Linked DNA regions of Loktanella sp. M215. The protein of the gene in region 2 interacts with the protein of the main gene of each other region in a pairwise test. Links are inferred from orthologs where the notes say so. Each region holds a gene or a part of one and is shown on either strand. Other genes may lie near its edges. The genes, in order: gyrB and gyrA.

What was found.
Region 1: the proteins of gyrA (region 2) and gyrB interact in binary tests that used the Escherichia coli proteins (3 or more experiments, as listed by UniProt). The link is inferred for Loktanella sp. M215 from one-to-one orthologs.

What each region holds. Positions count from the first base shown.
Region 1 is NZ_WMEA01000001.1:1,226,650-1,232,814, forward strand. The notes cover bases 1,574-4,641. They hold gyrB (DNA topoisomerase (ATP-hydrolyzing) subunit B), read left to right. Parts: upstream 1,574-1,932; coding sequence 1,933-4,350; downstream 4,351-4,641. Other genes in these bases: GLR48_RS05980 (pentapeptide repeat-containing protein), read left to right, coding at 1,574-1,833; GLR48_RS05990 (abortive infection family protein), read left to right, coding at 4,438-4,641. Outside these bases: GLR48_RS05970 (GNAT family N-acetyltransferase), read left to right, coding at 1-358; GLR48_RS05975 (LysE family translocator), read left to right, coding at 358-978; more of GLR48_RS05980, read left to right, coding at 1,060-1,573; more of GLR48_RS05990, read left to right, coding at 4,642-5,679; GLR48_RS05995 (glycosyltransferase), read right to left, coding at 5,858-6,165. UniProt on the Escherichia coli protein: DNA gyrase negatively supercoils closed circular double-stranded DNA in an ATP-dependent manner to maintain chromosomes in an underwound state.
Region 2 is NZ_WMEA01000001.1:2,953,659-2,960,088, forward strand. Bases 1,483-4,815 are described here. They hold gyrA (DNA gyrase subunit A), read right to left. Parts: upstream 4,434-4,815; coding sequence 1,683-4,433; downstream 1,483-1,682. Other genes in these bases: GLR48_RS14575 (hypothetical protein), read right to left, coding at 1,483-1,560; GLR48_RS14585 (usg protein), read left to right, coding at 4,630-4,815. In the rest of the region: GLR48_RS14570 (hypothetical protein), read right to left, coding at 1-668; more of GLR48_RS14575, read right to left, coding at 808-1,482; more of GLR48_RS14585, read left to right, coding at 4,816-4,896; rocF (arginase), read right to left, coding at 4,985-5,914; GLR48_RS14595 (disulfide bond formation protein B), read right to left, coding at 5,926-6,375; GLR48_RS14600 (YqaA family protein), read right to left, coding at 6,375-6,430. UniProt on the Escherichia coli protein: A type II topoisomerase that negatively supercoils closed circular double-stranded (ds) DNA in an ATP-dependent manner to maintain chromosomes in an underwound state.

The DNA.
Region 1 (6,165 bases), 1.7 Mb from region 2 along the record:
CGCCCTGCTGATGCGCGAGATCCGTCTAGACGACCGCCTGACGCCGGTAATCGGCGTGGCCGAGGTCGCGACCCGTGCGGATCGCCGCGGGCAGGGCATCGCCGCGGCCATGCTGGCAGAGGCCATCGCGCAGGCGCGCGGGTCCATGGCCCGCTTCATGGTGCTGTTCGGCGACCGGCCGATCTATGCTGGCTACGGGTTTCGGCCCGCGACGAACCAGCTGACATGGTCGGCGCTGGACGACGTGCGCAGCACAGGAATCCGGACCGGGGTCGACGCAGGGCTGATGGTCCTGCCGCTGCGCGATGAGGTCTGGGACGATGCGGCGCCGGTCGATCTGGTGGGGCACGTCTTCTGATGACGATCACGCTGACCGACATGGCGCTTTATGCGGCCGCCCTGTTTGCGCTGTTCCTGACGCCGGGGCCGGTCTGGGTGGCGCTGATCGCCCGCACCCTGTCCGGCGGCTTCAACGCGGCCTGGCCGCTGGCGCTGGGCGTCGTGGTGGGCGATGTGCTCTGGCCCTTGCTTGCGATCCTCGGCGTCACATGGATCGTGTCGGTCTACGCGGATTTCATGGTCGTGCTGCGCTGGGTCGCCAGCGTCACCTTCATCGTCATGGGTCTGCTCATCATCCGCAACGCGGGCCGCACCATCGGGTCCGACAGTCGCCTGACACGTCCCGGCATGTGGGCCGGGTTTCTGGCGGGCGTGGCGGTGATCCTCGGCAATCCCAAGGCGATCCTGTTCTACATGGGCGTTTTGCCGGGGTTCTTCGACCTGACCCGCCTGACATGGCCCGACATCGCGGCGATCTGCTGTCTGTCGCTGGTTGTGCCGCTGACGGGCAACCTGATCCTTGCGTATTTCTTCGGACGCGCCCGGGCGCTGTTGCGCTCGCCCGAGGCGGTGCGTCGCACCAACCGCATCGCAGGCACCCTGCTGATCGCCGTCGGCTGCGTCATCCCCCTGATCTGACCGCGGCGTCCGCCATTCAGATGACTAGGCCCACCGCCGCGGCCCCCTTAGACTGCAAGTCCAGAGACCGGAGGATCCCCGATGTACCCGAAAACCGCCCTGCTTGTGTTCTGCCTGCTTTGCGGACCGGTGCAGGCGCAATCGCTTCTGTCAGGCGTCGACATAACCTCGCCCGCCATGACAGAGGCGACGATGACCCGGGACGAGGTCATGCAGGCCCTGTCGCAGGGCGCGGCGGACCTGACCGGCGCGCGGCTGAATGGTCTGGACCTGTCGGGCGTCGACTTTCAGGGCGCGACCCTGCGGCTGGCGCGGCTGAACAAGGCCGATCTGACGGGGGCGAACCTCGACGGTGCGACCCTTGACCAGGCCTGGCTGATGGAGGCGCGTCTGGACGACGCCAGCCTGCGCGGGGCGCATCTGTTTCAAGCCCAGCTGATCGGCGCATCGGCGCGGGGTGCGGATTTCACCGATGCGCTGGCCTCCGGCAATTTTACCAAGGCCGATCTGACCGGCGCGCTGTTCACCGGGGCCGATCTGGGGGCGGAACTGGGGAATCAATCCATGGGTCTGATGCGGGGTGATCTGACCGGCGCGATTGCGACAGGCGCCGATTTCACCGGCGCCCGGCTGGTGCGGACCGTGCTCAGCTTTGCGATCCTGACAGGCACTGATTTCAGCGGCGCCGACCTGTCCACGGCGAACCTCGCCGGGGCCGATCTGACCGGCGCGCGCCTGACCGGTGCCGACATGACCGACACCGATGTGACCTCTGCCAAGCTGCGCGGGTTGGTGGATACGGACGCGTCCGTGCTGACCCCGGCGCTGAACCTGAACCGGGCGCTGCGCGACTAGCGCGCCGCGCTGTGCGGGGCCACAAAATATGGTGCGTCAGGCGTGACATAGTCTGACAAAAAGCATATATTTTGCGGGTAATAGACAGGAAATTCCCGCATGTCCGACGATACCGCCGAAAATGCCGCATACGGCGCTGATTCCATCAAGGTTTTGAAGGGGTTGGAAGCCGTCCGCAAGCGGCCCGGCATGTATATCGGTGACACCGACGATGGGTCGGGCCTGCACCACATGGTCTACGAAGTCGTCGACAACGGCATCGACGAGGCGTTGGCCGGTCACGCCGACCACGTTTATGTCCGCATCAACGCGGATTCCTCGGTCTCGGTCGGTGACAACGGCCGCGGTATCCCGGTCGACATGCACAAGGAAGAGGGCGTTTCGGCGGCCGAGGTCATCATGACCCAGCTGCACGCGGGCGGCAAATTCGACAGCAATTCCTACAAGGTGTCTGGCGGTCTGCACGGCGTCGGCGTCTCTGTCGTCAACGCCCTGTCCGACTATCTGGAACTGCGCATCTGGCGCAACGGCAAAGAGCATTACGCCCGCTTCGAAGGGGGTTACACGACCGAAAGCCTGCGCGTTGAAGGCGATGCCAATGGCCGCAAGGGGACGGAAGTCCGCTTCCTCGCCAGCCTCGCAACCTTCTCCAACCGCGACTTCGATTTCCATACGCTGGAAAAGCGTCTGCGCGAACTGGCGTTCCTGAACTCCGGCGTGCGGATCATTCTGGAAGATGAACGCCCCGCAGAACCCCTGCGGACCGAACTGTTCTACGAAGGTGGCGTCAAGGAATTCGTGAAATACCTCGACCGGTCGAAATCCTCGATCCTGCCGGAACCGATCTATGTGCGCGGCGAGCGTGACGATATCGGGATCGAAGTCGCGATGTGGTGGAACGACAGCTACAACGAAATGGTGCTGCCCTTCACCAACAACATCCCGCAGCGCGACGGCGGCACGCATATGGCCGGCTTCCGCGCCGCCCTGACGCGAACGATCAACAACTATGCCCAGACGTCAGGCATCGCGAAGAAGGAAAAGGTCAGCTTTACCGGCGATGACGCCCGTGAAGGTCTGACCTGCGTGCTGTCGGTCAAGGTGCCCGATCCGAAATTCTCCAGCCAGACCAAGGACAAGCTGGTCAGCTCCGAGGTCCGCCCTGCGGTCGAAAACCTCGTCGGTGAAAAACTGGCCGAGTGGTTCGAGGAGAACCCGAGCATCGCCAAGGTCGTCGTCGGCAAGATCGTGGAGGCCGCACTGGCCCGCGAGGCCGCCCGAAAGGCCCGCGACCTGACCCGCCGCAAGACCGCGATGGACGTGAACTTCCTTGCCGGGAAACTGAAGGATTGCTCTGAAAAAGACCCGTCGAAAACCGAAGTCTTCCTCGTCGAGGGCGATTCTGCCGGCGGGTCCGCCCAGACCGGTCGGGATCGTGGCACGCAGGCGATCCTGCCGCTGAAAGGTAAGATCCTGAACGTCGAACGCGCGCGGTTCGACCGGATGCTGGGCAGCCAGGAAATCGGCAACCTCGTCATGGCGCTGGGCACCGGCATCGGGCGGGATGAGTTCAACATCAAGAAGTTGCGCTATCACAAGGTCATCATCATGACCGACGCCGACGTTGACGGCGCGCACATCCGCACCCTTTTGCTGACCTTCTTCTTCCGCCAGATGCCGGAACTGATCGAGGGCGGTTACCTCTATATCGCGCAGCCGCCGCTTTATAAGGTCGCGCGCGGCAAGTCAGAGGTCTACCTGAAAGACCAAGCCGCGATGGACGAATACCTGATCGAACAGGGCATCGAAGGCGCCATGCTGCGTCAGGGCAACGGCGAGGAAATCAGCGGTGCGGACCTGCGCCGTGTGGTCGACGATGCGCGTCAGCTCAAGCGGGTTCTGGATGCGTTTCCAACGCATTACCCGCGCCATATTCTCGAACAGGCCGCTATTGCCGGGGCCTTTGCCCCCGGTGCCGTGGCAGAAAACCTGCAAGGTGTCGCCGACAAGATCGCCGTGCGCCTGAACCTGATCGCGCTCGAATGGGAACGCGGCTGGCAGGGCCGGATCACGCAGGACCACGGCGTTCGCCTCGCCCGCATCCTGCGCGGCGTGGAAGAAGTCCGCACCCTCGACGGCGGCCTGCTGCGCTCGGGTGAGGCGCGCAAGACCGGCACGTTCACGCAGGCTCTGCAGGACGTCTACGACCTGCCCGCGACGCTGGTCCGCAAGGACCGCAGCCAGCTGATTCACGGCCCCCTCGACCTGCTGGCCGCGATCCTCGAAGAAGGTGAACGCGGCCTGTCGCTGCAGCGTTACAAGGGATTGGGAGAGATGAACCCAGAGCAGCTTTGGGAAACCACCCTCGACCCCGACGCCCGCACCCTGCTGCAGGTCAAGGTCGACGACGTGGCCGAGGCGGACGATCTGTTCACCAAGCTGATGGGCGACGTCGTCGAACCGCGCCGGATCTTCATTCAGGACAACGCCCTGAACGTCGAGAATCTGGATTTCTGACGGGCTGTAGGATCGCGCATAATCGTGCGCGATACCCAAAAGGTTGCGCGATTTTCCTAAAGGTTTGCGCGGGCAATGCCGATACCTATGAGATACCTGAGCATCAGACGCGAGATCGAAGGCAGCCTGCCCACCGTGGCGGAACTCCTTCGCCAGAAAGGTGAGCACGATGCCCTCCGCGCTATGAGCCAGGCGGATATCGAGATCGAGGAAGTTGGCTACGACAACTGGAACGGTGGCACCGAGCTCTGGACTGTCTTCCTTCGCGTCCCGGTCAGCGTTTTCGTATCGTTCGAGGACCGCCGGGACGAGATCGCCGGGATCATCTCGAAGAACCTCAAGGTCGTCGCGGGCCAGGACAATGGATACTGGGTGAGCGCGGCGATCTCGCCGATGCGTGCGCCGCCGCCGGATCGGCGCCTACCGAACGGGAAGATCGGCGAACGGACGCGCGCGGCCATCCTCGATGAGATGCGTGCCAGGGAAACTGTCTGGCACGGTGCCTTAAATGAAATCGCTTTCCTCAGCCGCATCTTTAATCTGACCTCCCTACCTTCTCATGACAGCCGGTTCCAGAACGCCCAGCAGGACATCTGGCAGCACTGCATCAACAACTTCGACTGGCCACAGGACTGGGTCTACAGTGACCCGCGCTTACGTCTCTATGCTGCCGATGAGGATATCTTCCTGACGTTCATCTGCGAGGTTCTTCATCCCATCGTTCGCAAAGACGACTTGGAGCAGGACGCGCTCGCCAGGGCGTTCAATGGTCACCTACGGGCTGACGGGTGGGAGCTCGTCGAGGATGCCATCATCGATGGACGGCCGGCTTATGTGCCGCAACTCAAGGTTCACGCCTTGGGTGGATCGGTCCAGCGCATCAAGGCCGTCGCGGCTACCTTGAACTCGGACACGCTCTACGAGGATTTACGGCGCCTTGAGCGTATCGGCGACAGCGAGCCAGGCGAGGCGATCGCCTTGGCCAAGGAAATCGTAGAGAGCTGCTGCAAGCTGATCTTGGATGATCGGAGGGTAGAATATTCAGAAAAGGCGGAGATCCCCGAACTGCTGAAGCTCCTCCGCAATGAGATCAAGATCATGACGGACGGGATCGACGAGAGCGCCAGAGGCGCGAATGAAATTATAGGTATTTTGACCAGCTTGGGGAATATCGCTCACTCTCTCGCTCCGTTGCGGAATGCATACGGCAAGGGCCATGGTCGCGGGCGAGAATTCAAGGGGCTTCAACCACGCCATGCCCGCCTTGCGATTGGGGCCGCCAGCACTTTCGTCGATTTCGTATTGGATCGTCACCTGTCCCAAAGGTAGACCGGAGTAGTCAGATCAACGTCCGTCCTATCTCGTAGTGAAACTACGGTTTGCATGTTCGATCTTATTATAGAAAGGGCGGTAAGCCGACCTTCGCTGCGCTTTGCGGCGAGATCCGGTGTGCGGACAAAGCGCGCTTTCGCTGAGGTTGCTATACGGCTGCTATTGCAAATAACTTTCAATGAGCGACCGCTGCCATAATCCATTTCGGTGGTGCTGTGTGTGCAGGACGAATGTCTTTTACAACTTCAGCATCATGCCGCCGCAGAATCCGTGTAAGAATGCCATATGTCACAGCAAAAGCGCCTGCTGCCTGCGTAGAATTGTCGAGGCCCTGCGTGAACAGCATTCTGATCAGGATGTCGCGGTGAACGTCGTCGAGGTCAGCGAAGGAAATCTGAATGAGGGTCTCATCCTGATTCTCGACATAGGCTGCGATCTGACCGAGTTTCGGGATATCGATGCGAAGCCAGCGAAAGTTGTAGC
Region 2 (6,430 bases):
AAGGTGGTGCCGCGCGAGGCACCAAAAGCCACTTTGGCGCCGACGGTAAAGAACCCGACGCCGTCGGATTGCCCGTCGTAGTTGCCGGTGATCCGGCCGACCTGCGCATAGAATTGGGGGCCGACCTCCATCTGGTATTCCGCGCCGACGGATACCTGGCTGAGCGTTGCCCCTTCGACGTTGTAGAGATCCACGTTGCCCAGCAGCGAGAAGCCGTTCCGCAGCGCATAGCTGCCGTCGACGCCGAGCAGCGTGCCGTTCTCATCCTCGCTGACGGTGCGGCCAAGGTAGCCGCCGACGTCGCCGCCCATGAACGCGCTGGACCCCTCGATACCGATCAGGCTCGCGTCGCCGCCGTCCGCGCTGTCGTAGGCATAGAAACCGCCAACCGATGTGGCAGAGGACAGGTGATACGTGCCGTGCAACGTGACGTTGCTGGCGGTCGTGTCGAAATTTTCGGGCTTGTAGCCGGCCGCATTGGCGGACAGGCTGAAGGTCTGCATGAACCCCACTTCGACCCCGCCGGAATAAGTGGTGCCGCCGAAGTCGGACCCGTTGGTGGGAGCATTGTATTCAATGCCCAGTTCACCGCCGGTAACCTCCTGCGCCATGGCGGCGGATGATGCGGCCACCAGAACGGTGGCAGCAAGTGCTGCTTTATAGATCATGTTACACGCCTCAATTATTGTTTCCAAGGCTTGCTGCCTCTTGCACGTCGAAATTATCCGGCACGAAGTCCTATGGCAAGACGCGGCGTGGCGCGCGGCTGGCGCGCGCCACAATCTGTTGCGTCAGGGTTTCAGCGGATCAGAAGCCAAGAAGGGTTTTGGCAATACCGCGCTGCTCGAATGTCGCGCCACGCGGCCCGCCAAATGAATAGGTAGCAGAGACATTGGCGTATGTCGCGTTATCGGAATAGCCAAAGACATCGCCTTCGATGCGACCAACTTCTGCAGCCAGTTCGAAATCGTTACGGAGTGTGGCACCAACACCTGCACCAATACGATTTGCACCGATAGCGTCGGTCAGGCGAATACGGTCATAGCGTCCGCTGACCGTGAAGATGTCGTTCACCATGAAGGTGGCAGACATACCGATCTGATTCAGGTCGACATCACCCACGCCACCGTCGATAAAAGGGCCACTGTCAATTGCCGTGACACCGAAGTAGCCGTCAACCTTGATTTGATTGTAGCCGTAACCGCCTTCCACACCATAGAATTTGATGCTGTCTCCGTCCGAGGAGTCTTGGCCTACATAAATGCCGAATGAAGCGTTTTCGCTGGCGTTGTAGATGCCATGTGCGGCGAGTGAAAGGATATCGCCGTCAAACCCGCCAATTTCGCCATTCGTATAGCCGAAATCGCCTTGAACCGAGAGTTCACGAGTCAGTGCAGCTTCGCCGCTCGCATTCAAAGCATATCCGGACGTCTTCAAATCGCTGTCAGTCAAACCGGCATACCCGAGCGAAATATCTCCGCCGGAAAAAGTCTGTCCGTAACTTTGCGAGCCGCAAAATGTCAGAACCATGCCGATAATGGCACAGAAATTGGTGTTCATGCTTTACCTCATAACTGGCCGCGCGTGAGTGGCGGCCTGATTATGCTCTTAAGCGAAATGAACAGCGGCCGAAAATGCCGGAGGACAAAGCGCGTATTAAATGCGCTGCAGTGGCATTAGCATCACGCCTCTTCCACACTTTCTCCGTCGGCGTCACCCTGATCGGCGATCCATGCGACGCTGACGACCTCTTCGCCCTTGGCGGTGTCGAACACCTTGACGCCGCCAGCCCCGCGCGAGCGGAAGCTGATGCCGTCGACGGGGACGCGGATCGACTGGCCGGTCGAGGTGACCAGCATGATCTGGTCCGACAGATCGACCGGGAAGGAGGACACGAGGTCGCCGCCGCGCATCGCCTTGTCCATCGCCGTGACCCCCATGCCGCCACGGCCGCGGACAGGATAATCGTGGCTGGAGCTGAGCTTGCCTGACCCTTTTGATGTGATCGTGAGGATCAGATTCTCGGCCGCGGACATTTCGGCATAGCGTTCTTGGCTGATCGCGCCCGGTGCCACGTCGTCCTCGTCATCGGAAACTTCGGCGTCGTCGGCCAGACCCGCCATGGCGCGGCGCATCTTCAGATAAGCTGCGCGTTCAGACGCTTCCGCTTCGAAGTGGCTGATGATCGACATGGAGACGACCGTGTCGCTGCCGCTCAGGCGGATGCCGCGCACACCGACCGAGGCGCGGGAGTTGAAGACCCGCACATCCGTCGCCGGAAAGCGGATCGCGCGACCCGAATTCGTGACCAGCATGACGTCGTCGTCGTTGGACGCGATGCGGGCGTTGATCAGGGTGTTGTCGGCCTGTTCGTCCTCGAACTTCATCGCGATCTTGCCGGCGCGGTTCACGTTGGTGAAATCAGACAGCTTGTTGCGGCGCACGGTCCCCTTGGACGTGGCAAAGACCACCTGAAGATCGTCCCAGTCCGCCTCTGGCCGGTCGACGGGCATGATCGCGGCGATGGAGACGCCGGGCTGGATCGGCAGGATGTTGACGACGGCCTTGCCCTTGGCGGTGCGGCTGCCGAGCGGCAGCTGCCAGCACTTCAGCTTGTAAACCATGCCGTCCGTTGTGAAAAACAGCAGTTGGGTATGGGTGTTGGCAACGAAGAGGGTCGTGACGACATCCTCTTCCTTGGTCGCCATCGACGATAGCCCCTTGCCGCCGCGGCGCTGCTGGCGGAAGTCGGCGAGTGCCGTGCGCTTGATATAGCCGCCGGAGGTGACGGTGACGACCATGTCCTCGCGCTCGATCAGGTCTTCGTCGTCCATGTCGGCGGCCCAGTCGACGATTTCCGACCGGCGGGGGACGGCGAACTGGTCCTTCACCTCGTTCAATTCGTCGCGGATGATCTGCATGATCCGGTCGCGCGATCCGAGGATTTCGAGGTAGTCACGGATCTTGGCGGCAAGCTCTTTCAGCTCGTCGGTGACTTCCTTGACGCCGATCTGGGTCAGACGCTGCAGGCGCAGTTCCAGAATGGCGCGGGCCTGTGCTTCGCTCAGGTTGTAGGTGCCGTCGTCGTTCGCCGTATGGGTCGGATCGTCGATCAGGGCGATGTATTCAAGGATGTCGCGCGCGGGCCAGCGGCGGGTCATCAGCGCCTCGCGCGCTTCGCCCGCATCGGCAGATTTACGAATGGTGGCAACGATTTCGTCGATGTTCGTGACAGCCACGGCCAGACCGCACAGGATGTGCGACCGCTCGCGCGCCTTGCGCAATTCGAACGCGGTGCGGCGGGCGACGACGTCTTCGCGGAAATCGACGAAGGCCGTGAGGAAGCGGCGCAGGGTCAGCGTTTCCGGCCGGCCGCCGTTCAGGGCCAGCATGTTGCAGGCGAAATTGGTCTGCATCGGCGTGAAGCGGAACAGCTGGTTCAGGACCACGTCGGCGGTGGCGTCCCGCTTCAGCTCGACCACGACGCGCACGCCGTTGCGGTCGGATTCGTCCTGTACGTGGGCGATGCCCTCGATCCGCTTTTCGCGGGCCGCTTCGGCGATGCGGTCGATCATCGCGGATTTGTTCACCTGATAGGGCACGTCGTCGATGACGATGGCCCAGCGATCCTTGCGGATTTCCTCCGTATGGGTGCGGGCCCGCATAATGACCGAACCGCGCCCCTCCAGGTAGGCCTTGCGCGCGCCGGAGCGGCCAAGGATCAAGCCGCCGGTCGGAAAGTCGGGGGCCGGGATGTAGTCGATCAGGTCTTCGGAGGTCAGGTCCGGGTTGTCGATCAGCGCCAGCGTGGCATCAATGACCTCGCCCAGGTTATGGGGCGGGATGTTGGTCGCCATGCCGACGGCGATGCCGCCAGCGCCATTGACCAGCATGTTGGGATATTTGGCAGGCAGAACCGTGGGTTCGCGGTCCTTGCCGTCGTAGTTGAACTGAAAATCGACGGTATCCTTGTCGATGTCGTCCAGCAGGTAGTTCGCGACCTTGCGCATCCGCACTTCGGTATAGCGGTAGGCCGCGGCTTTGTCGCCGTCCATGGACCCGAAGTTGCCCTGACCATCCAGCAGCACGAGGCTCATGGAGAAATCCTGCGCCATCCGCACGAGGGCGTCATAGATCGCGGAATCGCCGTGCGGGTGGTATTTGCCCATCGTCTCGGCCACGGGGCGCGAGGATTTGCGGTAGGGCTTGTCGAAGGTGTTGTTGGTGTCGTGCATCGCGTAAAGGATGCGCCGGTGCACCGGCTTCAGCCCGTCGCGCAGGTCCGGAATCGCCCGGCTGACGATGACCGACATTGCGTAATCGAGGTAGGCCGTCTTCAGCTCGTGTTCGATGGTGACGGACGGGCCGTCATAGGTCCACTTTGGCGTGGCATTTTCGTCATCGTTTTCAGGGGTTTCCGGTGTATCGTTCACGTGACTGCCTTGCTGGATGCCGAACCTAGATTTGGGTTAAGCCAACATAACAGATACCCGATCTGGTGTGCAACGCCTGATGCCTGCTTGCCTTGGCAGCCGCTGGTCGTGATTGCCAACAGCATGTTTTCATTGACTTTTAAGTGTCCGATGAAAGTCTGGGATCATGGAGGCGCAACAGAGCAGGAGACAGGCGATGACAACCGAGACGGAACTGATGTTGAAGGGCTACGGGCTGACCACGGCCGAACTGACCTACCACATGCCCGATTACCCGCATGTGCTGAACACCTACATCTGGCAGGATTACGATCTGGCCCCCGATCACGACCGTCTACTGAAATTCATTGGCTTCTGGCGGGACACCCTAGACGGCCCGCTGCGGTCCGTGCGCTACTGCCACCGCAAGCTGATCGCGCCCGGCGAATGGCGTAACGTCGTGGGTGAATTTCACTACCACTGACGCTGGCTGCCGGGCTTTCCGATTTTTCGTGGAAAAATCGGCTTGGGGCTCTGCCCCAAACCCCGAAGTATTTTTGACCAGAAGAAGGTCAGGCGTGGCTGCGGGTCGGTCTGTCGAAGACCCGGCGGCCCAGAAGCGAGGCGGTCAGGTCGACCATCAGGGACGCCGTCTTGCCGCGGTCGTCGAGGAAGGGGTTGAGCTCCACCAGATCGAGGGAGGTGACGAGGCCGCTGTCGCAGAGCATCTCCATCACCAGATGGCCTTCGCGCACGGTGGCGCCGCCGGGGACGGTGGTGCCGACGGCAGGGGCGACGCCGGGATCGAGGAAATCGACGTCGAGGCTGACGTGCAGCATGCCGTTTGCGGCCTGCACTCGGTCGAGGAAGGCAGCGAGGGGCGTGCGGATCCCCGTCTCGTCGATCACCCGCATGTCGACGACGTCGACGTTCATGTCGAGCAGGGCGGCGTGTTCGGCGCCGTCCACGGACCGCAGGCCGATCATGCAGATGTTGCCGGGATCGACGCGGGCGGGCAGGGGCGGGAAGGCCCCAAAACCCTCGCGGCCGATGACGTAGCCGACGGGCGTTCCGTGCAGATTGCCGCTGTCGGTGGTGTTCGGCGTATGGATGTCGCTGTGGGCATCAAGCCAGAGGGCGTAGAAGGGGCGATCCTGCGATGCGGCATGGGCTGCCATGCCGGCCACGGAGCCCAGCGCCAGTGCGTGATCGCCGCCAAGGAAAATCGGCAGGCCGCGCGGGGCGGCTTCCTGTGCTGCGGCCATCAGGGTCTGGGTCCAGCCAACGTTTTCGGCCAGCGCGTGGACTTTGGGATTGGCGTGGGGCGCGACATTCACCTGTGCCGGGGACAGGTTGCCCAGATCCTCGACCGTGTGGCCCAGCGCCGTGATCGCCTCGGCCAGACCGGCGGTGCGGTAGGCGTCGGGGCCCATCAGGCAGCCGCGGCGGCGTTTGCCGCAGTCGACCGGGGCGCCGATCAGGATGCAGTGGGTCTTGGACATGGGCTGACCTTTCAGGTGCGGGCGCGGGCGGCGGCAATCCAGACGAGGACCAGCAGCGCCGAGAACAGCGCGTTCCAGCTGGCCATGGAGAGATGGAAGAGCTCCCAGCTGACCTGATCACACATGATCAGGCGCGGGCCTTCGGTCGACAGCAGATCGCCGGACAATGCGCCGCCACCGCCGCCGGTGCAGGAGGAGGGGCCGGGCCACCAGCCACGCTCCACCCCGCTGTGAAAGACGCCGATGCCGCTGGTGATCGCGGCGGCAAGCGCGCCGAGCACGGGCAGGGCGGCGCCGGGGATCGCCAGCGCCAGCGCACCGATCACGACGGCGGCGGCGTGGGGCCAGCGCTGCCAAAGACACATCTCGCAGGGCAGGTAGCCCATGAACTGAAACAGAAAGGCGCCCGCCAGCAGCAGGGCAGAGCCGCCGGCGGCCACAAGGATCAGCGTGTTGCGCATCAGACCACCTTGAGCAGGGCAAAGCCGCCGACCAGCAGGACGACGAATACGGTAA